Regions from separate parts of the Streptomyces globisporus C-1027 genome, predicted to be linked through region 3. Evidence: riboswitches for the same ligand, from Rfam matches in the RefSeq annotation. Region 3 holds a riboswitch; each other region holds the start of a gene.
The links. Region 3 has a riboswitch for cyclic di-AMP ahead of WQO_RS27075 (M23 family metallopeptidase). Riboswitches for the same ligand answer to the same signal wherever they lie in the genome.
Positions count from the first base shown of each region.

Region 1: it holds a riboswitch for cyclic di-AMP, as region 3 does, so the genes downstream of both, WQO_RS21890 (C40 family peptidase) here and WQO_RS27075 (M23 family metallopeptidase) in region 3, are expected to answer to the same signal.
Region 2: it holds a riboswitch for cyclic di-AMP, as region 3 does, so the genes downstream of both, WQO_RS32470 (transglycosylase SLT domain-containing protein) here and WQO_RS27075 (M23 family metallopeptidase) in region 3, are expected to answer to the same signal.
Region 4: it holds a riboswitch for cyclic di-AMP, as region 3 does, so the genes downstream of both, WQO_RS30800 (LysM peptidoglycan-binding domain-containing M23 family metallopeptidase) here and WQO_RS27075 (M23 family metallopeptidase) in region 3, are expected to answer to the same signal.

Region 1 is NZ_CP013738.1:4,946,420-4,951,828, forward strand. Features, by position in the region: gene WQO_RS21885 (hypothetical protein) at 128-481, shown strand; gene WQO_RS21890 (C40 family peptidase) at 536-1,723, opposite strand; cyclic di-AMP (ydaO/yuaA leader) riboswitch at 1,731-1,897, opposite strand; gene pcrA (DNA helicase PcrA) at 2,188-4,626, shown strand; gene WQO_RS21900 (M23 family metallopeptidase) at 4,695-5,409, opposite strand, start outside.
Region 2 is NZ_CP013738.1:7,346,975-7,352,383, reverse strand. Features, by position in the region: gene WQO_RS32485 (NAD(P)H-dependent amine dehydrogenase family protein) at 1-264, shown strand, start outside; gene WQO_RS32480 (carboxymuconolactone decarboxylase family protein) at 261-740, shown strand; gene WQO_RS32475 (GMC oxidoreductase) at 814-2,457, opposite strand; gene WQO_RS32470 (transglycosylase SLT domain-containing protein) at 2,620-3,456, opposite strand; cyclic di-AMP (ydaO/yuaA leader) riboswitch at 3,460-3,618, opposite strand; gene WQO_RS32465 (FAD-dependent oxidoreductase) at 4,102-5,409, shown strand, end outside.
Region 3 is NZ_CP013738.1:6,134,774-6,140,182, forward strand. Features, by position in the region: gene WQO_RS27065 (M16 family metallopeptidase) at 1-527, shown strand, start outside; gene WQO_RS27070 (M16 family metallopeptidase) at 554-1,924, shown strand; cyclic di-AMP (ydaO/yuaA leader) riboswitch at 2,168-2,334, shown strand; gene WQO_RS27075 (M23 family metallopeptidase) at 2,349-3,164, shown strand; gene WQO_RS27080 (GntR family transcriptional regulator) at 3,345-4,052, shown strand; gene WQO_RS27085 (HPr family phosphocarrier protein) at 4,237-4,518, opposite strand; gene WQO_RS27090 (bifunctional acetate--CoA ligase family protein/GNAT family N-acetyltransferase) at 4,615-5,409, shown strand, end outside.
Region 4 is NZ_CP013738.1:6,979,494-6,984,902, forward strand. Features, by position in the region: gene WQO_RS30790 (helix-turn-helix domain-containing protein) at 25-633, shown strand; gene WQO_RS36490 (DUF6126 family protein) at 697-870, shown strand; gene WQO_RS30795 (tyrosine-protein phosphatase) at 905-1,717, opposite strand; cyclic di-AMP (ydaO/yuaA leader) riboswitch at 2,162-2,322, shown strand; gene WQO_RS30800 (LysM peptidoglycan-binding domain-containing M23 family metallopeptidase) at 2,326-3,285, shown strand; gene WQO_RS30805 (SGNH/GDSL hydrolase family protein) at 3,448-4,287, shown strand; gene WQO_RS30810 (STM4011 family radical SAM protein) at 4,309-5,226, opposite strand; gene WQO_RS30815 (STM4012 family radical SAM protein) at 5,234-5,409, opposite strand, start outside.

The DNA.
Region 1 (5,409 bases), 1.2 Mb from region 3:
AGAAAAGAGTCGCCATGACAGCTATTGCCCTGATGTGACGTTTCGCCGGTCACGGATGATCGAAGCGATCGAGGAAGGCTTGCCTCACTGAAAGGTAAAACCTTGGCCATGGCTAGGCTCCCGAGCCATGGACGTACTCATCAATGTCTTCGTCGCCCTGCACATCATCGGCATCGCCTCCCTGCTGGGCGGCTTCCTGACGCAGATGAAGGCCATGGGGGCGGGGACCGCCCGGTTCACCCCCGCGATGCTGCACGGCGCGCTGACCATGCTGGTCACCGGCGTGGCCCTGGTCGGCCTCAACCAGGCCGACGACCAGACCGTGAACAACGTCAAGATCGGCATCAAGCTGGCGCTGCTGGTCGTGATCCTCGCCCTGGTCTACGTCAAGCGCGACGAGGAGAAGGTCGACAAGGGTGCGTTCATCGCGGTCGGCGCTCTGACGACCGTCAACATCTTCATCGCCACGGTCTGGACCTGAGGCCGGACCCGCACTCTGCGGGGGCGGCCGCTCACCGGCCGCCCCGCCGCTGTGTCACGCCGGGCGGACGCTCCCGTAGATCGGCATGTAGTAGATCGACTCCTCGCGCACGTTCGCACCCGGCTTCGGGGCGTGGACCATCATCCCGTCGCCCTTGTAGATACCGACGTGGCTGATGTCGTCGTAGAAGAAGACCAGGTCCCCGGGCTGGAGGTCGGACGTGGCGACGCGCGTGCCGACCTTCACCTGGTCCCAGGTGGTCCGGGGCAGGGTCACGCCCGCCTCCCGCCAGGCCGCCTGCGTCAGCCCCGAGCAGTCGTAACTGGAGGGGCCCGTCGCCCCCCACACGTACGGCTTCCCGATCTGGGCGCGGGCGAAGGCCAGCACCTTCTCCGCCTTGGCGGCGTAACCGCTGCCCGTGCCGGAGCCGGACCCCGGACCCGTGCCCGTACCGGCGCCCGATCCGGGACCCGAACCGCCGCCGGTCTCCTTCGCGGCCTCCTCGCGGGCCTTCTCCTCGGCCTCGGCCTTCGCCTTCGCCTCGGCGGCCTGGCGGGCGGCCAGCTTCGCCGCCTTCTCCTTCGCCTCGGCCTCCTTCTTGCGCTCCAGCTCCGCCAGCCGCGCCTTCTCCTCGGCGGTCAGCCGGGACAGCAGCCCGCGCGCCTCGGTCAGCTTGGTCTGGACGTCCTTCTTGCTGGAGGCGAGCGTGGCCTGCGTCTCGGTCAGCGTCTCCAGGCTCTTCACGGCCTCCGCGCGCTTCTTCGCCGCCGAGGCCTGCTGCGAACGGAAGTCGCTCACGGCCTTCTGCTGCCGCTCCGTCGCCCGGTCCATCAGCCGGCTCTGGTCGAAGTACCCCTGCGGATCGTCCGCGAGGAAGAACGTCGCCGTGGGCGCGATGCCGCCGTCGCGGTACTGGGCCGCCGCGTAGGAGCCCAGCGCCCGGCGCGCCTCGTTGATCCGCTCGGTCCGCTTCGCCACGTCCGCGAGCAGCGTGTCGACCTTCTTCTGCTGCGAGGAGGAGACGGCCTTGGCCCGGTTGTACTCCTGGGTCGCCGAGCCCGCCTGCCGGTACAGGGCGTCGACCTTCCTCTGCACGTCCTCGATGGCGGGCTTCGGTTCCGCGGGCGCCGCCGTGGCGCTCTGCGTGGAGAGCAACGTCACCGAGGCCAGCGCGGCCGTCGTCAGCCCGACGGCGGGGGTGGTGGTGCGCACCTTCGTGCGCGGCTTGCGATGCGATGCCAAGACCGGCATCTCCTTCCGTGGACCGCCTACCGGGTTAGCTGTCGGGTTCGGACGGAACGGAAGGCTGTCCTACGGTCCGCATGCGAGGGCACGGACCGATTCACCCCGGTTCTGCGTGTGGGTCCCCGGTTCCGCACTGCCAGGAGGGCAGGACGGATTCGGCAGAGGTGTCCGTTAGGCGCGGTTCGCCTCAGGGAGGTACGGATCACCTGACCGAGCACGCTAGCCAAAGCGCCCCACCGCTGGGAAGGACGATGAGCTATATGCCCGATACATTTTCGTGACCTTTCCGGATCGGGGGTCCGACACCCCCTCCGACCGGGCGCTCCTTCACGGAACGTGGACGTCCGTTCTCCCTGCGTACGGGTGAGGGGCGGGCGATTCCCCGGTTCCGGCGGCCGCTTCCTACCGCTTCCCGGCTTCGGCCGAACGTTGTCAGTCCGGCCGCCTAGACTCGGGAGGCGATGAGCAGCCTCTTTGACGACAGTTTCCTGACCGGCCTCCAGCCCGCGGAGGACGGCCCCCCGCCGCCCCCCGAGGACCACGCGCCCGAAGCGGTGCCGGAGGGACTCTTCGAGGGCGTCTACGACGCGCCCCCGCCGCCCCGGGACGGGTACTACCGGGACGGTCACCCGCGCCCGGCGATCGACTCCGCCGCGCTGCTCGACGGGCTCAACACCGAGCAGCGCGCCGCCGTCGTGCACGCCGGGTCCCCGCTGCTCATCGTCGCCGGGGCCGGCTCCGGCAAGACCCGGGTGCTCACCCACCGCATCGCCCACCTGCTGGCCGAGCGCGGCACGCACCCCGGGCAGATCCTCGCGATCACCTTCACCAACAAGGCCGCCGGGGAGATGAAGGAGCGCGTCGAACAGCTCGTGGGTCCGCGCGCCAACGCCATGTGGGTCATGACCTTCCACAGCGCCTGCGTCCGCATCCTGCGCCGCGAGTCGAAGAAGCTCGGCTTCACCTCGTCCTTCTCGATCTACGACGCCGCCGACTCCAAGCGGCTGATGGCCCTGGTCTGCCGCGATCTGGACCTCGACCCCAAGCGCTACCCGCCGAAGTCCTTCACCGCCAAGGTCTCCAACCTCAAGAACGAGCTCATCGACGAGGAGACCTTCGCCGGACAGGCCGCCGACGGCTTCGAGAAGACCCTCGCGCAGGCGTACGCGCTCTACCAGGCGCGCCTCCGCGAGGCCAACGCCCTGGACTTCGACGACATCATCATGACGACGGTCCACCTCCTCCAGGCCTTCCCGGACGTCGCCGAGCACTACCGCCGCCGCTTCCGCCACGTCCTCGTCGACGAGTACCAGGACACCAACCACGCCCAGTACACCCTGGTCCGTGAGCTGGTCGGACCGGCCGGGGAGAACGACGCCCCCGCCGAGCTGTGCGTGGTCGGTGACGCGGACCAGTCGATCTACGCCTTCCGGGGCGCGACCATCCGCAACATCCTCCAGTTCGAGGAGGACTACCCGAGCGCGACGACGATCCTGCTGGAGCAGAACTACCGCTCCACGCAGACGATCCTCTCCGCCGCCAACGCCGTCATCGAGCGCAACGAGAGCCGCCGCCCGAAGAACCTCTGGACCAACGCCGGCTCCGGCGCCCGCATCACCGGCTATGTCGCCGACACCGAGCACGACGAGGCGCAGTTCGTCGCCGACGAGATCGACCGGCTCACCGACGCGGGCGACGCCAAGGCCGGCGACGTCGCCGTCTTCTACCGCACCAACGCCCAGTCCCGTGTCTTCGAAGAGATCTTCATCCGCGTCGGCCTGCCCTACAAGGTCGTCGGCGGCGTGCGCTTCTACGAGCGCAAGGAGGTCCGGGACGTCCTGGCCTACCTCCGCGTCCTCGCCAACCCCGAGGACACCGTCCCGCTCCGCCGCATCCTCAACGTCCCCAAGCGCGGCATCGGCGACCGCGCCGAAGCCATGATCGACGCCCTGTCGATGCGCGAGAAGATCTCCTTCCCGCAGGCGCTGCGCCGCGTCGACGAGGCGTACGGCATGGCCGCCCGTTCCTCCAACGCCGTCAAGCGCTTCAACACGCTGATGGAGGAGCTGCGCACGATCGTCGAGTCCGGCGCCGGACCCGCCGTCGTGCTGGAAGCCGTCCTGGAGCGCACGGGCTATCTCGCCGAGCTCCAGGCCTCCACCGACCCGCAGGACGAGACCCGCATCGAGAACCTCCAGGAACTCGCCGCCGTCGCCCTCGAATTCGAGCAGGAGCGCGGCGAGGAGGAGGGCGCGGGCACGCTCGCGGAGTTCCTGGAGAAGGTCGCGCTCGTCGCCGACTCCGACCAGATTCCCGACGAGGACGAGGACGGCTCCGGGGTCATCACGCTGATGACCCTGCACACCGCGAAGGGCCTGGAGTTCCCCGTCGTCTTCCTCACCGGCCTGGAGGACGGCGTCTTCCCGCACATGCGGGCCCTCGGCCAGACCAAGGAGCTGGAGGAGGAGCGCCGCCTCGCGTACGTCGGCATCACCCGCGCCCGCGAACGGCTCTACCTGACCCGGGCCGCCATGCGCAGCGCCTGGGGCCAGCCCTCGTACAACCCGCCGTCGCGCTTCCTGGAGGAGATCCCCGAAGCGCACCTGGAGTGGAAGCGCAAGGGCCCGATGGCCGCCCCCGCCGGGCCCACCTCCGGCATCACGTCCTCGCTGTCCTCCTCCCGCTCCCGCTCCGGCCCCTCGGGCTTCGCGACCCGGCGCTCCTCGGACAAGCCGACGGTCTCCCTGGCCGTCGGGGACCGGGTCACGCACGACCAGTTCGGCCTGGGCACGGTGACGGCCGTCGAGGGCCACGGCGACCAGGCCAAGGCGACGGTCGACTTCGGCGACGAGCGCCCGAAGAAGCTGCTCCTGCGGTACGCGCCGGTCGAGAAGCTCTAGGACACGAGTGAGGGGGAAGGGCCTCGGCCCTTCCCCCTCACTCGTGTGCTCGCTGTTCCGCCGTTCGGTCAGGCCGGGTTGAGACCCTTGCTGCGCAGCCACATCAGCGGGTCGATCGCCGCGCCGCCGCCGGGCCGGACCTCGAAGTGCAGGTGCGGGCCGGTGGAGTTGCCGGAGTTCCCGGAGTACGCGATGACGTCGCCGGCCTTCACCGGGCCCGAGCGGATCTTGGTGCTGCTGAGGTGGCAGTACCAGGTCTCGGTGCCGTCCGCGGCGGTCACGATCGCCATGACCCCGTAGGCGCTGTTCAGCTGGGTGCGTACGGTGCCGTCGGTCGCGGCCATCACCGGAGTGCCGTACGAGACGGGGAAGTCGATGCCCGAGTGCACGGACATCCAGTTGACGCCCGCCTGGCCGTAGTAGGCGGAGAGCCCGTGCTGCTTGACCGGCAGGACGAACTTGGGGCGCAGCGCCTCACGGCGTGCGGCCTCCTCCTCGCGCTTCTTCTTCTCCGCCGCCTGCCGCTCCCGCAGGTCGATGCGCTCCTGGGTGCGGCTCGCCCGCTCGCGGAAGTCGTCGCTGCCCTCGGAGAGCTGCGCCAGCTGGCTGTCCAGCCGGTTGTTCGCGGCGACCGGCTTGACCGTGCTGGGGTCGGCGACCGCGAGGGAGGTGGTCGTCTCCTCCGGCTTCTCCTCGCCGCCGGGCATCCCGCCGACCGAGGCGGCCGCGATGCCCGCGACGCTCATCACACAGGCGGAGGGCACCGCGACGGTCAGCAGGGCG
Region 2 (5,409 bases), 1.2 Mb from region 3:
CACGCCTCGTGCGCCCCGGACTGGCCCTCCCCGCCCGACGGGGTGGGCGCGCACCGGGTGGTGATCGAGGGGCGGCCCCGTATCGAGGTGACGGTCGAGGCCTCGGACGAGGGCGAGAACCGGTCGGCGGGCGGCAACGCCACCGCGGTCGGGCGGCTCGTCTCGGCGATCGACTGGCTGGTGGACGCGAAGCCGGGGCTGTACGACGCACTGGACGTTCCGCTGCGGCCTGCGGTCGGCAGGCTGGGAAGGAGACCGGCATGATCATCGACATTCCGGAGGGCCAGGAGCCCATCGGTTACGTGTGGGGGGAAATGGTCCCCGGCATCGGCGTGGCGGCCGCCACGTTCTCGATGTCCGTCTACGAGCACACGACCCTGGGGCTGCGGGAGTTCGAGGCGGCCCGGCTGCGGGTGGCGCAGATCAACGGGTGCCTGTTCTGCCTGGACTGGCGGACCGAGCGGGACGGGGCGAAGGTCGAGGAGGAGTTCACCGAGGCGGTGACCCGGTGGCGTACGACCGAGGCCTTCGACGAGCGGACCCGGCTCGCTGCGGAGTACGCCGAGCGGTACACGCTCGACCACCACGGTCTGGACGACGCCTTCTGGCAGCGGATGACCGCGCACTACAGCCAGGCGGAGATCGTGGAGCTGACGATGAGCATCGGCTCGTGGCTGGCGTTCGGGCGGCTCAACCATGTGCTGGGGATCGACGCGGTCTGCGTTCTGCCCGGTCACTGACGGAGTCCGGGGCCGCCGGGTTGGCACTCCCGGCCCCGGGCTCTCCGTGGGCTCCCCGACGTGCGCGGGCCGCCTACAGGTCGGTCGCGATGATCCGTTCGATGTTGCGCTCGGCGAGCGCGGTGATGGTGACGAACGGGTTGACGCTGGTGTTGCCGGGGATCAGCGCACCGTCGATGACGTACAGGCCGGAGTAGCCGCGCAGCCGACCGTAGTTGTCGGTGGCCTTGTCCAGGACGGCACCGCCCAGCGGATGGTAGGTGAGGTGGTCGCCCCAGATCTTGTAGGTCCCGAAGAGGTCCGTGCGGTAGATCGTCCCCTCCTTCTTGTTGATCTTGTCGAAGATGGTCTTCGCGGCGTCGATGGACGGCTGCTTCCACGCCGTCTGCCAGTCCAGTTCCGCCCTCCCCGCCGCCGCGTTCCAGGTGAACCGGGCGCGGTGGGGGTTCTTGGTGATGGAGAGGTAGAACGACGCCCATGTCTCGATGCCGGTGGGCAGGGGGGCGACCTCGGCGAACGCTCCCCCGGCGTCCCAGTTGTCGATGCCGCCGGTGGGGATGGACGACTGGACCTTCCCGGTCGGGTCCCAGAGGTGGTTGGCCCGGCCGCACATCACGTTGCCGTTGTCGCCCCAGCCCCTGCCGATCTCGTCGTTGAGGAGAGGCAGTGCGCCGGTGGCCTTCAGGCCGACGAGCAGTTTGCTGGTGCCGACGCTGCCCGCGGCGAAGAACACCTTGTCCGCGGTGACGGTCTTGGTGACGGTGGTCCGGCCGCCGGTGTCGAGCTGGTCGATGAGCACGGTGTAGCCGCCGCCGGGGGCCGGGGTGACGGTGGTGACCTTGTGGAGCGGGGAGATGGTGACCCGTCCGGTGGCTCTGATCCGGTCGATGTAGGTCTTCTGGAGCGATTTCTTGCCGTAGTTGTTGCCGTAGAGGATCTCGGCGTCCAGCGCTGACTTGGGTACGGTTCCGGCCGCCTCCTGCTTCATGTAGTCCCAGTCGTAGACGGCGGGCACGAAGAGGAACGGGAAGCCGGAGCGCTGGGCGTGTTTTCGGCCGACCCTGGCGTACTGGTAGCAGTCGACGCTGTCGAACCAGGCGGGGTCGATGGTGGTGACGCCCAACCCGCTGTTGGCGCGCGGGTAGTAGGTGCTGTACATCTCCGCGGCGTTCACCGTCGGGAGGATCGCGCCGAAGTTCTCCCGGCGCGGGGTGACGGCCATACCGCCGTTGACCAGGGATCCACCGCCGACGCCCCGGCCCTGGTAGACCGTGATGCCGCCGAACTCCTCGGCGTCGAGGATGCCGGTGTAGCGGTTGACGCTCTTGTCGATGGGGAAGCCGAGGAAGTTGCTCAGCGGCTGCTTGGTGCGGGTGCGCAGCCAGAAGGAGCGGTCGTCCGGCCTGGTGGTGTTGGCGAAGATCTTGCCGTCCGCGCCGGGGGTGTCCCAGGCCATGCCCATCTCGACCATGTGGACGTCCGTGCCCGCCTCGGCGAGCCGGAGGGCGGCCACGGAGCCGCCGTATCCGGTGCCGATGACCAGGACCGCCACATGGGCCCCGGACCCGATCGGCGCCGCAGCCGCACGGACGCCCGCCCACGCCCGTGGAGCGTTTCCGACGATCGCCGCGGCCCCCAGAAGAGAACCTGTTCCAGTGATGAATCTTCGACGCGAAACACCTTTGGCCCCGCTGTCCTGTATGGCAGTGTCGCTCATGTGACCTCTCTCACTTTCGGCAGAGTGCAACAGGTTCTACTGCCGTTCGCGTGGTAAGTCACGAGAAACTTGGGGGTAACTTCCCGGCGACACCCCGACAGCACGAAGGGGCCCCGGACCGTGCGGTCCGGGGCCCCTTCGTGCTGTCGGGTCGCGGGAGGATCAGTAGGCGCCGAAGACGTTGTCGATCGAGCCGTAGCGGTCCGCGGCGTAGTTGCACGCGGCCGTGATGTTGGCGACCGGGTCGTAGCTGTCGGTCGAGGTGCCGGGCACGTGGTAGGCCTGGAACGTCGGGTCGATGACCTGGAGCAGCCCCTTGGACGGGGTGCCCTTGACCGCGTTGGAGTCCCAGTTGTTGATGGCGGCCGGGTTGCCGGAGGACTCGCGCATGATGTTGCGGTGGATGCCCTCGTAGGTGCCGGGGATGCCCTGCTCGGCCATGATCGCCAGGGATTCCTTGATCCAGCCGTCGAGGTCGTTCGTGTAGGTGACGGCCTCCTTCGCGGCGGCCGGAGCAGCCTTTGCCACGGGGGCTGCTTCGATACGCTCCGAACGGTCCGCGCGGTCCGCCGAAGCACCGCGCGCGGCGGACGGGGAAGCCTTGGATGCCTTGCCGTCCGACGAGGCGGCGGACTTGGCCCCGATGACCAGCTTGATACCCGGGTGAATGAGGTCGGGATTCGATCCGATGATCTTCCGGTTGCCTTCGTACAGCTTCTCCCAGCCGCCGCTGACGGAATGCTCACGGGCGATCTTGGAAAGGGTTTCGCCGGCCACCACGGAATGCTTGGCGGGGGCGGCCTTCGCTGCGGAATTCGCCTGGGCGACCACCGCGGCGGGCGCCACGGCCTGCGGTGCGGCGGCAGGCGCGGGAGCGGCGAAGGCGCTGGTGGCACCGATCACCGGGAGAGCGAGGACGGCTCCACCGGTGGTCACGGCGGCAAGGCCGCGGCCGAGCGAGGTGGACTTGGGACGACGGTGCTTACCCTGTGCGGGCATGGGGGATTTCCTCTCCGGCGCCTGCGAGGTGAGCTGTCGGGTTCAGACGGGAGATGTCTGGCCGCATGGTCGTGCGACTTCACCCCAAGCCGTTCCGGTTACGGATCGGCGACTTACCTGGGTCCCCCGCTCCTGCCGTACGTGAGTGGGTTTCGGATTCCCGGACGGCGGCAGGATTCGGCGTTCCATCCGGATTGACGGTGACCGTAGGCGAGAAACATCGGACGGAACAAGCCCCGCATTCCGGATTCCCTATTCCGCGCATGATCGAATAACGGAATTCCCGGATCGGGCCGCGCCGTCGTGGCGTCAACTTTCCTCGCACAGAAGGGAACCGATACGTCCGCTTCGACGTCCGCCCTCGCGGACGTGACGCTCACCACTCCCTCGCGTAGGTGGCGAAATCACACCCCAGCAAATACCCCAGCAACCCATATAAGCCCTTTATTAACCAGGAGCCCCATAGGGGTCAAATCGACCATTTCGGAATAACGAAACCGACTAAACGGGCACTCCAGGCGGGGCCGGTCGAAGGGCCCGCGCGGCGATCGCTTACGGTGTGGGGTGGAGACTAGTAAGCCAACCCTTACCTCCGACGTACGCTGTACCTGCCCGCGTTCGCCCGCCCCGAAGGATCACCACGCCATGACACGCCCCGTCCGCGTCGCCATTGTCGGAGCCGGCCCCGCCGGTATCTACGCTGCGGACGCGCTGCTCAAATCCGAGGTCTGCCAGGACCCTGGGGTCTCCATCGACCTCTTCGAGCGCATGCCCGCACCCTTCGGCCTCATCCGCTACGGCGTGGCCCCCGACCACCCGCGGATCAAGGGGATCGTGAAGGCCCTGCACCAGGTGCTGGACAAGCCCCAGATCCGGCTCTTCGGGAACGTCAGCTACCCGCACGACATCGGCCTGGACGACCTGCGGTCGTTCTACGACGCGGTGATCTTCTCCACCGGCGCCGAGGCCGACCGCGCGCTCGACATCCCCGGCATCGAGCTGGACGGGTCCTACGGAGCGGCCGAGTTCGTCTCCTGGTACGACGGGCACCCCGAGGTCCCGCGCACCTGGCCGCTCACCGCGGAGAAGGTCGCCGTGCTCGGCGTCGGGAACGTGGCCCTGGACGTGGCCCGGGTCCTGGCCAAGACGGCCGACGAGCTGCTGCCCACCGAGATCCCGGACAACGTGTACCAGGGTCTCAAGCAGAACAAGGCGCTGGAGGTGCATGTGTTCGGGCGGCGTGGCCCGGCGCAGGCCAAGTTCAGCCCGATGGAACTGCGGGAGCTGGACCACTCCCCCAACATCGAGGTCATCGTCAACCCCGAGGACATCGAGTACGACGAGGGCTCCATCGCGACCCGCCGCGAGAACAAGCAGGCCAACATGGTCGCGCAGACCCTGGAGAACTGGGCGATCCGCGATGTCGGCGACCGCCCGCACAAGCTGTTCCTGCACTTCTTCGAGTCCCCGGTCGAGATCCTGGGCGAGGACGGCAAGGTCACCGCGCTGCGCACCGAGCGCACCGAGCTGGACGGCACCGGGAACGTCCGGGGCACCGGCCAGTTCACCGACTGGGACATGCAGAGCGTCTACCGTGCCGTCGGGTACTACTCCGAGGAGCTGCCCAAGCTCCCCTTCGACGTCACCTCCGGCACCGTCCCGCACGAGGCGGGCCGCGTCATCGCCGGGGACGAGCACATGGCCTCGGTCTACGTCACCGGCTGGATCAAGCGCGGCCCGATCGGTCTGATCGGACACACCAAGGGCGACGCCAACGAGACGGTCGCCTGCGTCCTGGAGGACCGTGCCGCCGGCCGTCTGCCCGAGCCGGCCACGCCCGCTCCGGAGGCTGTCGAGGCGTTCCTGGAAGGCCGGGGCGTCCGCTACACGACCTGGGAGGGCTGGCACAAGCTGGACGCCCACGAGCAGGCGCTGGGCGCGGCCCAGGGCCGT
Region 3 (5,409 bases):
CGCTGACCGTGCTGGGCGGCGGCGAGTCCTCCCGGCTGCACAACCGCCTGGTCCGCCGCGACCGTACGGCGGTTGCGGCGGGCTTCGGCCTGCTGCGGCTCGCCGGAGCGCCCTCGCTGGGCTGGCTGGACGTGAAGACGTCCGGCGGCGTCGAGGTGGAGACGATCGAGGCCGCCGTCGACGAGGAGCTGGCCCGGTTCGCCGCCGAGGGGCCCACCCCCGAGGAAATGGAGCGGGCCCAGGCGCAGTTGGAGCGCGAGTGGCTCGACCGGCTCGGCACGGTCGCCGGCCGCGCCGACGAACTGTGCCGTTACGCCGTCCTGTTCGGCGACCCGCAGCTCGCCCTGACCGCCGTGGGCCGCGTCCTGGACGTCACCGCGGAGGAGGTGCGCGCGGCGGCCGCGGCGGCCCTGCGCCCCGACAACCGGGCGGTGCTGGTCTACGAGCCCATCGAGCCGGCCGACGAGGCCGCCGAGGGCGAAGACGGCACCGAGGGCACCGACGCGCACGAGGGGGCGGCCAAGTGAGCGACGCCGCCGTGACTGGAGTAGCCATGGAGTTCCACCCGCAGCCCACGCCCGGCACGGCCCGCCCCTGGGCCTTCCCGGCGCCCGAGCGCGGCGCTCTGCCCAACGGGCTGACCGTGCTGCGCTGCCACCGCCCCGGCCAGCAGGTCGTCGCCGTGGAGATCTTCCTGGACGCACCGCTGGAGGCCGAGCCCGAGGGCCTCGACGGCGTGGCCACGATCATGTCGCGGGCGCTCTCCGAGGGCACCGACAAGCACAGCGCCGAGGAGTTCGCCGCCGAGCTGGAGCGCTGCGGCGCCACGCTCGACGCGCACGCCGACCACCCCGGCGTCCGGGTCTCCCTGGAGGTCCCGGCCTCCCGGCTGGCCAAGGCGCTCGGCCTGGTCGCCGAGGCGCTGCGGGCCCCCGCCTTCGCCGAGAGCGAGATCGAGCGCCTGGTGGGCAACCGCCTCGACGAGATCCCGCACGAGCACGCCAACCCGTCCCGGCGCGCGGCCAAGCAGCTCTCCAAGGAGCTGTTCCCGGCCACCGCCCGGATGTCCCGCCCGCGCCTGGGCACCGAGGAGACGGTCCGGCGGATCGACGCGGCCGCCGTGCGCGCCTTCTTCGACGCCCACATCCGCCCGTCCACCGCGACCGCCGTGATCGTCGGAGACCTGACCGACATCGACCTGGACGCGCTGCTGGCGGAGACCCTCGGCGACTGGTCGGGCAACACCGCCCAGGCCCGCCCGGTGCCGCCCATCACCGCGGACGACACCGGCCGCGTGGTCATCGTGGACCGCCCCGGCGCGGTCCAGACCCAGCTGCTGATCGGCCGCATCGGCGCCGACCGGCACGAGCGTGTGTGGCCCGCGCAGGTGCTCGGCACGTACTGCCTGGGCGGCACGCTCACCTCCCGGCTGGACCGGGTGCTGCGCGAGGAGAAGGGCTACACCTACGGCGTACGCGCCTTCGCCCAGGTGCTGCGCTCCTCCGGCCCCGACTCGGGCGGCGCCGCGATGCTCGCGATCAGCGGCTCGGTGGACACCGAGTCCACCGGACCGGCCCTGGACGACCTCTGGAAGGTCCTGCGGACGCTGGCCGCCGAGGGGCTGACCGACGCCGAGCGCGAGACGGCCGTGCAGAACCTGGTGGGCGTCGCCCCGCTGAAGTTCGAGACCGCCGCCTCCGTCGCGAGCACGCTGGCCGACCAGGTCGAGCAGCACCTCCCCGACGACTACCAGGCCCACCTCTACGCCCGGCTCGCCGAGACGGGCACCGTGGAGGCGACCGCCGCCGTGGTCAACGCCTTCCCGGTCGACAGGCTGGTCACGGTCCTCGTGGGAGACGCCTCGCGGATCGCCGAGCCGGTGAAGGCTCTCGGTATCGGAGAGGTGTCGGTCGTCACCGGCTGACACCGCCCGCGGAACCGGCCGCCACCGTGCGACCACCGCCGCGAACAGGACCCCGACGGAAGGAATTTCGTCGGGGTCCTGTGCTTTTGCCTGCTTGGTCTGCTTCGCACCCTTTTGGGGAGGTGGTTGCCTGTCTGCCCTGTGGGATGCGCGACAAATCTCCTTGTCCGTTTGGTGATGGGAAGTCGCCCCGCCTAGCGTCGGCCCGGCTGTCCGTCACCCGAATGCCGCAGCCGCGGCGCCGGGCAGTCATCGCCGAGTCCCCGTCAGGCGCGAGCCTGGGGAGCCGGGGACCCACGCAGTCCCTGGGGTGAATCGGAGGCCCGTGCCGCGAACCGGCGCGGGGATCCGTAGGAGACCTTCCTGCTCCGAACCCGTCAGCTAACCCGGTAGGCGAGAAGGAAGGAAAGGAACCAGCCCCTCCATGGCGTTCACCCGTGCCACCGGGAAGCACCGTGCCCCGAGCCGCCTCACGCGCCGGAGCGCCCAGGCCGCCGGCATCGCGGCCCTGGCCACCACCGGAGTCCTCGGCTCGCTGTCCTCCCCGGCCCTCGCGGCGGACTCCGAGGCCGCCAAGGTCGCCGACACCGGCCTCACCCAGGCCATCTCCCTCGACACCACCCTCGCCGAGCAGATCGACGCGCAGGCCCACGCCCAGCAGCGGCAGGCCGACGCGGTCGCGAAGGCGAAGGCCAAGGCGGCCGCAGAGGCCCGCGAGAAGGCCGCCAAGGCCAAGGCGAAGGCCGAGGCCGAGCGCAAGGCCGAGGCCCGCGCCAAAGAGGTCCGCGAGGAGAAGGCCCGCGCCGCCCGCGCCGCCGAGCGCGCCCGGCTGAACGCCTTCCACCTCCCGGTCGCCGGCTCCCACGTCACCACCGGCTACAACACCGGCGGCTCCCTCTGGTCCTCCGGCAGCCACTCCGGCGTGGACTTCCAGGCCGCCTCCGGCAGTTCCGTCGTCGCGGTCGGTTCCGGCACGGTCGTCGAGGCCGGCTGGGGCGGCGCGTACGGCAACAACATCGTGCTCCGGATGGCGGACGGCACCTACACCCAGTACGGCCACCTCTCCTCGATCGGCGTCTCCGTCGGCCAGAGCGTCTCCTCCGGCCAGCAGATCGGCCTCTCCGGCTCCACCGGCAACTCCACCGGCCCGCACCTGCACTTCGAGGCCCGCACCACCCCCGACTACGGCTCCGACATGGACCCCGTCGCCTACCTGCGCTCCCACGGTCTGAACGTCTGACCCCGCCCCGCGCGACCCACCGTCCGAAGGCCCCGGCACCCGCCGGGGCCTTCGGCAATTCCCGCGTGAAGATATCCGTGGATTCCGACCTGCCATCGGAAATTCCAGCGGATTGTCATAGAGTCACGGAACAGACGTCGGGCGGCCGCGTTTCGCGGGGATCAAGGCGGAGGTTCGGATATGCGCATTCCCGCGCATTCGGTATGCACGGCGATCCGTGACGACATCGTCTCCGGTGTCTACGAGCGCGGCAGCCGCCTCACCGAGGAGTTGCTGGCCCGCCGCTACGGGGTCTCCCGCGTCCCGGTCCGCGAGGCGCTGCGCACGCTGGAGTCCGAGGGGTTCGTGGTCACCCGCCGACACGCCGGCGCCTGTGTCGCCGAGCCCACCGTCCAGGAGGCCGCCGACCTCCTGGAGGTGCGGATGCTCCTGGAGCCGCTGGGCGCGGCCCGCGCAGCCCAGCGCCGTACCGAAGCCCACCTCAAGGTGCTGCGCGGTCTGGTCAGGCTGGGCCAGGAGCGGGCCCGCCGGGGCGAGGGCGAGGATCTGCGCTCGCTGGGCGGCTGGTTCCACGAGACCCTCGCCCAGGCCTCCGGCAGCCCCGGGCTCATCGCGCTGCTCACCCAGCTCCGGCACAAGATCGCCTGGATGTACGCGGTCGAGCAGCCGGCCCGCCCGGTCGAATCCTGGGCCGAGCGCGGCGCGATCGTCGACGCCGTGGCGCGCGGCGACGCGGAGCGGGCGAGGGCGCTGACCGCCCAGCACGCGGAACGCTCCACCGCCGAGCACCGGCTCCGCCGTGCGGATCTCCCGGGGCGCCGCGCCGCCCCCGTTCCCCCGGTGAGAAGTTCGCAACACGGCGTAAACACGGCGGGCGTCCGGCATTAACAGAAGCGCCGTATACAAAGAGAAGTAATTTCGGGGCGCCATTTCACGCTGCCCGCATTATCGAGGTGCGGATCTTCCCCGGGTCTTTCCCGATTCCCGGAAACGGAAGAGCCGTGGCCTGTGAAGGGATCACGGGTCACGGCTCTCGCGGGGGTCGCATCCGGACGGACCGGAGACGGAGGGGTCAGACGGTCTCCGGAAGCTCTTCCAGGCCCTCGGCGACCAGCTTCGCCAGCCGGTCCAGAGCGGCCTCGGCGTCGTCCGCGTCGGACGCGAGCACGATCTCCTCGCCACCCTGCGCGCCCAGACCGAGCACGGCCAGCATGGAGGCGGCGTTCACCGGGTTGCCGTCGGCCTTGGAGATCGTCACGGGGACGCCGGAGGCCGTGGCGGCACGGACGAAGATGGAAGCGGGGCGGGCGTGCAGGCCCTCGGCCCAACCGACGTTTACGCGGCGCTCAGCCATGGTTCTGCCCTTCACATATCAACGGTTGTCTAGACCAGTCTCTCATGCAGTGCGTGGTGCTGTGCCCGGCCTCCCGTCCGGCCGTAGGCTTTGGCCATGGAGCCCACGCCGGAACAGAGTCCGCATCACGCGTACCCCGATCACTGGGAAGCGGACGTGGTGCTCCGGGACGGGGGCACCGCGCGCATCAGGCCGATCACCACGGACGACGCCGAGCGACTGGTCAGCTTTTACGAGCAGGTGTCCGACGAGTCGAAGTACTACCGCTTCTTCGCCCCGTATCCCCGCCTATCCGACCGGGACGTGCACCGCTTCACCCATCACGACTACGTCGACCGGGTGGGACTGGCGGTCACGATCGGCGGCGAGTTCATCGGGACCGTCCGCTACGACCGCATCGACGACCGGGGCCGCCCCGCCTCCGCCCCCGCCGACGAGGCCGAGGTCGCCTTCCTCGTCCAGGACGCCCACCAGGGCCGCGGCGTCGCCTCGGCGCTGCTCGAACACATCGCCGCGGTCGCCCGCGAGCGCGGCATCCGGCGCTTCGCCGCCGAGGTGCTCCCCGCCAACAACAAAATGATCAAGGTGTTCCGGGACGGTGGGTACACCCAGCGCCGCAGCTTCGAGGACGGCTCCGTCCACCTCACCCTCGACCTCGAACCCACCGAGAAGTCCCTCGCCGTCCAGCGCGGCCGCGAACAGCGCGCCGAGGCCCGCTCGGTGCAGCGCCTCCTCGCCCCCGGTTCCGTAGCGGTCATCGGCACCGGCCGCACCCCCGGCGGCGTGGGCCGCACGGTCCTGCGCAACCTCCTCGCCGCCGGCTACACCGGCCGCACCTACGCCGTGAACCGCGCCTTCGACGAGGGCCTCGCCACCCTCGACGGCGTCCCC
Region 4 (5,409 bases), 840 kb from region 3:
GAAAGGTCCTGGCCCAATAGAGGCATGAACCCTCCGGACGAAGGGGTGCCGGACGAGCTCCCCGGCGTCGCCCCCCGACTGCGCGATCTGCGCCGTGCCCGCGGCCTCACCCTGGAGATCGCGGCCCAGCGGGCCGGGCTCTCCCCGGCCCATCTCTCCCGGCTGGAGACCGGCCGCAGGCAGCCCTCGCTGCCGATGCTGCTGGGGCTCGCCCGCATCTACGGTACGACGGTCTCCGAGCTGCTCGGCGAGCAGCCGCCCGAACGGGACGCGATCATCCGCGGCGGCGGCTTCGAGGGGACGGAGGCCGACGGCTGGATGTACCGGCAGGCGGGCGGCTCCGGCCGTGCCATGCAGGCGCTGCGGGTGCGTGTCCCGTACGGCGCCCAGGGCGACCTCGTCCGGGTCCACCCCGGTGAGGAGTGGCTGTACGTCCTGGAGGGCCGGCTGCGGGTCGGGCTCGGCGACACCGTCCACGACCTCGAACCCGGCGACAGCGCCCACTTCGACTCGCTCACCCCGCACCGGATCGCGGCCGTCGACCGCTGCGGCGCGGAGCTGCTCTTCGTCCACTCCCTGCTGCAGAGTCCCGCCGCCGAGCTCTGCCTCGGCAGCGGACTGCACCCGCGCTGACCGGCCGTCCCTGCCGGCCCACCCTTCACTCCACCGGCCGCGAGGCCGACAGAGAGGACCGTCATGTCCGATTCCGAGCACTACGACCCGCTGGGCCCCGGACGCCGCGTGAACGAGGACCCGCAGGAGAAGCGGATGCCGCGCGGCGTCATCATCCGGCTCTTCGCCTATCTGGTGGCGGGCCACCTCGTCGCGGCCTTCCTCTACCTGCTCTTCGTGGTGGCCGGGAGCAAGTGACGGACCACCACGGGGCGAGCGGTCGCCGGAGGGGTCAGCCCTCGTCGAGCAGCCGCTCGCGCAGCCGCTCCCGGGTCTCGGGGGAGATCTTCAGCCCCTCGGACAGATAGCGGTCCGTCGTTCCCCAGTTCTCCTCGATGGCCGTGAAGGCCGCCGCGAGATAGGCCGGCCGCGCCCCGAACAGCGGGTCCAGCAGTTCCAGCACCTCGGGCGACATGCCGGCCCCGGACGGGTCGGAGCGCTTCACCTTGTACCGGCGGTGGAGATCGTCGGACTTGAGGTAGTCCTCCTCGATCGCCTCGGGAACGACGCCGACCGCGAGCAGGGCGACCGCGATCGAGAGGCCGGCCCGGTCCTTGCCCGCCGCGCAGTGCATCAGCGCCGGGACGCTGTCCTCGGCCAGGGCGTGCAGCACCCGGCTGTGCTCGGCGGTGCGGTCCTCGATCGTCGCGCGGTACATCCGGATCATGCGGTCGACGCCCTTGCCGCCCGAGAGGACTGACCGCAGCTGCTCGATGTTCCCGCTGCCCACCAGCCGCCAGAACTCCGCGCCGTCGGCCGGGTCCGAGAGCGGAATGCTGACATTGCGGACACCGGTCAGCTCGATGTCGTACCCGTCGAGCTTGTGGTCGGCGGAGTGGCGGAAGTCGAAGACCGTGTGCAGTCCAAGGCCGTCGAGGAAGGCCGCGTCCTCGGCGGTGGCGTGCGCCAGATGGCCGCTGCGGTAGAGCCGGCCGAAGGCGGTGCGCCGCCCGTCCGCCGTGGGGAGCCCGCCCACATCGCGGAAGTTGCGGACTCCGGTCAGCACGGTCTCTGTCGGCGGGACCTGCGGCACCTGCTGCGTCACGGGGGCTCCTGGGATCTCGGGCGTCGGCGCGGCTCTCCGGCGAGGGCGCTCCCGTGACGATACGACATCGATTCGGCGGAAAATCATCACGGCCGCCTCCCCGGCGACGGGTACCGGGGAGGCCGGGCTGATGTGGCGTCAGGGGCTCCGTCCCCAGCATGTCCGTATTGGGGCATTTAGCAGAACGTGCCCCGCTAATGGGGGAGATGGGATTTCGGAGGTGAGCGGGATCATATCCGTGACGGTCCGTGGTGAGCGCGCCGTCGGACATTCCCGTTGTCCGTACGGAAATCCAAGATCCGTAATCCACGGAGTGTGACGGGAAATCCGGAGCGATATCGAATCGATGATTCCGCCGCGCAACCGATGGCTTGTTCCGCCCGTCCTGACCGGTTTACGGTCACCGTCAATCCGGACGGATCGCCTAATCCTGCCGCCGCCCGGAATTCGCACCCACCCACTCACGTGTGGCAGGAGCGGGGGAACCAGGTAAGCCGCCGACCCGGAGAGATCCGGACCGGCTAGGGGTGAAGTCGCCGCAATGCGACCGGGCATCTCCAGCCCGAACCCGACAGCTCACCTCGCAGGCGCCGGAGAGGAACTTCCCCATGCCCGCAAAGGGTAAGCACCGTCGTCCGAAGTCCGGCCCGATCTCCCGCGGCGTCCTCGCCGCAGGGGCCGGCGGCGCCGCACTCGCCCTCCCGCTCATCGGCGCCACCGCCGCGAACGCCGCCGGCCAGACCGCCCCGGCCGCCAAGCCGGCCGCCGCCTCGGTCGCCGCCGCGCACACCGCTCCGGCCGCCGCCCCCGCCGCGTCGAAGGCCGCCCCGAAGACGTACGCCGTCGTCGCCGGCGACTACCTGTCGAAGATCGCCGCCGAGCACCAGCTCAAGGGCGGGTGGGAGAAGCTCTACCAGGACAACCGCTCCACCGTCGGCGACAACCCCAGCCTGATCCACCCGGGCATGAAGCTGACCCTCGGCGCCAAGGGCTCCGCCCCGGCCGAGAAGTCCGCCGCTCCCAAGGCCGCCCCGAAGAAGGCCGAACCGGCCCCGAAGGCCGCGCCGAAGGAAGAGGCCCCGAAGGGCGACACCATCTCCGCCGACGACTCCGAGGGCTCCGGCGCCTCGGCGCAGACCGGCTCCTCCGAGGCCACCGGCTCCGGCTGGTCCGCCCCGCTGGCCAACGCCGACGTCACCACCCAGTACCGCGCTTCCGGTGCCAGCTGGTCCAGCGGCTACCACACCGGCTCGGACTTCCAGGCCGCCTCCGGCACCCCCGTCCTCGCCATCGGCCCGGGCACCGTCGTCTCGGCCGGCAACAGCGGCTCGTACGGCAACGAGGTCGTCATCAAGCACGAGGACGGCATGTACTCCCAGTACGCCCACCAGTCCTCGCTGAACGTCTCGGTCGGCCAGACCGTCACCGGCGGCCAGCAGATCGGCCTCTCCGGCTCCACCGGCAACTCCACCGGCCCGCACCTGCACTTCGAGGTCCGCACCGGCCCGAGCTACGGCTCGGACGTCGACCCGATCGCCTACCTGCGTCAGCACGGCGTCTCCGTCTGACCGAGCGGCGACGAGAAGTGTCCGAGGGGCGGTGCGCGGCGGCGCACCGCCCCTCGCTTTATTCCGGGTTTACCGAAAACTGACCGGGTGGTCTATCTCACCACCCGTCAACCCCGTATTACGGTCGCGTAGGTCACATCGGACGATGCAGGATACGTCCTTGTGGCAGTCGATTCGAGAAACAACCAGCAGCACACCATCGGGTCGTACGCGGCGATCGGCGACAGTTTCACCGAGGGCGTCGGCGACCCCGGCCCCGACGGGACCTTTGTCGGGTGGGCGGACCGCTTCGCGGTGCTTCTCGCCGACCGGCTCCCGGCCCCCGACCCGGTCGGCCCCGCGGACGCCCCGTACGAGGACTCCCCGCACGGGGACTTCCGCTACGCCAATCTCGCCGTACGAGGACGCCTCCTCGACCAGATCGTCGAAGAGCAGCTCCCGCGGGCCAAGGAACTGGCCCCCGACCTGGTCAGCTTCTGCGCGGGCGGCAACGACATCATCCGGCCCGGCGCCGACCCCGACGATCTCGCCGAGCGCTTCGAGCGGGCCGTCGCCGATCTGAGCAACGCCGTCGGCACGGTCATGGTCACCACCGGCTTCGACACCCGGGGCGTCCCGGTGCTGCGCCACATGCGCGGCAAGATCGCCACGTACAACGTCCATCTGCGGGCCATCGCCGACCGCTACCAGTGCCCCGTGCTGGACCTGTGGTCGCTGCGCTCCGTCCAGGACCGCCGCGCGTGGGACGCCGACCGGCTGCACCTGTCGCCCGAGGGACACACCCGCGTCGCGCTCCGCGCCGCCCAGGTCCTCGGCCACGAGGTGCCCGCCGACCCCGACCAGCCCTGGCCGCCGCAGGCCCAGCGCCGCCCCTTCGACGAGCGGCGCGACAACATCCAGTGGGCCCGCGAGTACCTGGTGCCCTGGATCGGCCGGCGGCTGCGCGGCGAGTCCTCCGGCGACCACGTCGAGGCCAAGCGCCCGGACCTGCTGCCGCTGTAGTAGGCCCGACAGGACTCCGGCTCAGGACTCCAGCAGGGGAAGCGCACGCCGGGACGGGTTCGGCACGACGAGCCCGTCCGGCGGCGTGCCTCGGTCGTAGGCGGCGGGTATCCGCTCCAAAACACCGCCGGCGAACACGTCGTACAGCGGCAGCGACTCCAGATGCACATAGCCGATGTGGCAGTCGCACACGGCGAGCGGACACCCCCGCGGGCCGAGCGCCCGGCGGTAACTGCCGTCGTACAGATTGCCCAGCTCCGCCTTGACGGAGTGACAGCGCCGCACTGTGCCGTCCCCGTCCACCGAGATCACCGACTCGCCCGTCCGGCAGGGCAGCCCCGCCGAGCGGTGCGGATCACGGCTGTAGGGGAACAGCGGATCCAGCTCCGTCCAGCGCGCCGCCTCCTCGTCGGTGTACGTGTGCCCCTCGGCGGCGTTCACCCAGAGATAGACCGCGGCCGGCAGCTCCGCCCGCAGCCGCCGCGCCTCGTCGAGATGCTCGTCGAACCCCACCACCCCCACGCTGTAGCGGATGCCCCTCGCCGACAGCTCCCGGCATTTCCCCAGAAACCGGTCGTACGGGGTCTGTCCCGGGTGGTACGTGCACCAGAGCGCGATCCGCTCCGGATCGGCGTCCGCCAGCCAGTCGGTGCGGCCGCTGAGGTTCGTCTGGATCGCGACCCGCTCGATGTGCGGCAGCCGCGACAGCTCGGTCAGCGCCCGCCGGTACCAGGAGCGCACCAGCCCCTCGCCCCACGGCGTGAACAGCACCGACAGCCGCTCGGCCGTCTGCGCTGCGGCCCAGCCGGTGAACCGCTCCAGCGCCTCCCGGTCCGCGGTGAGCTGCGCGCGGCTGTCCCGCCGCTTGGCGAACGGGCAGTAGGGGCAGTCGTAGTCGCAGGAGGCGAGCGGCCCCCGGTAGAGAATCGTCAGGTCCACGGCCCGGTCACTTCCTCTCGTACGCGGCCATTGCCGCCCGTACCCCGGGGGAGAACAGCGTGGGACCCAGCGCGTCGGAGTGGGCGAGGCCCGACGGGGACAGCCTCAGCAGACCGTCCGGCGCCGACGTGTCGAGCCAGCCCCGGGCCGCGAACCCCGCCAGCTCGGCCGGGAAGTCCGCGC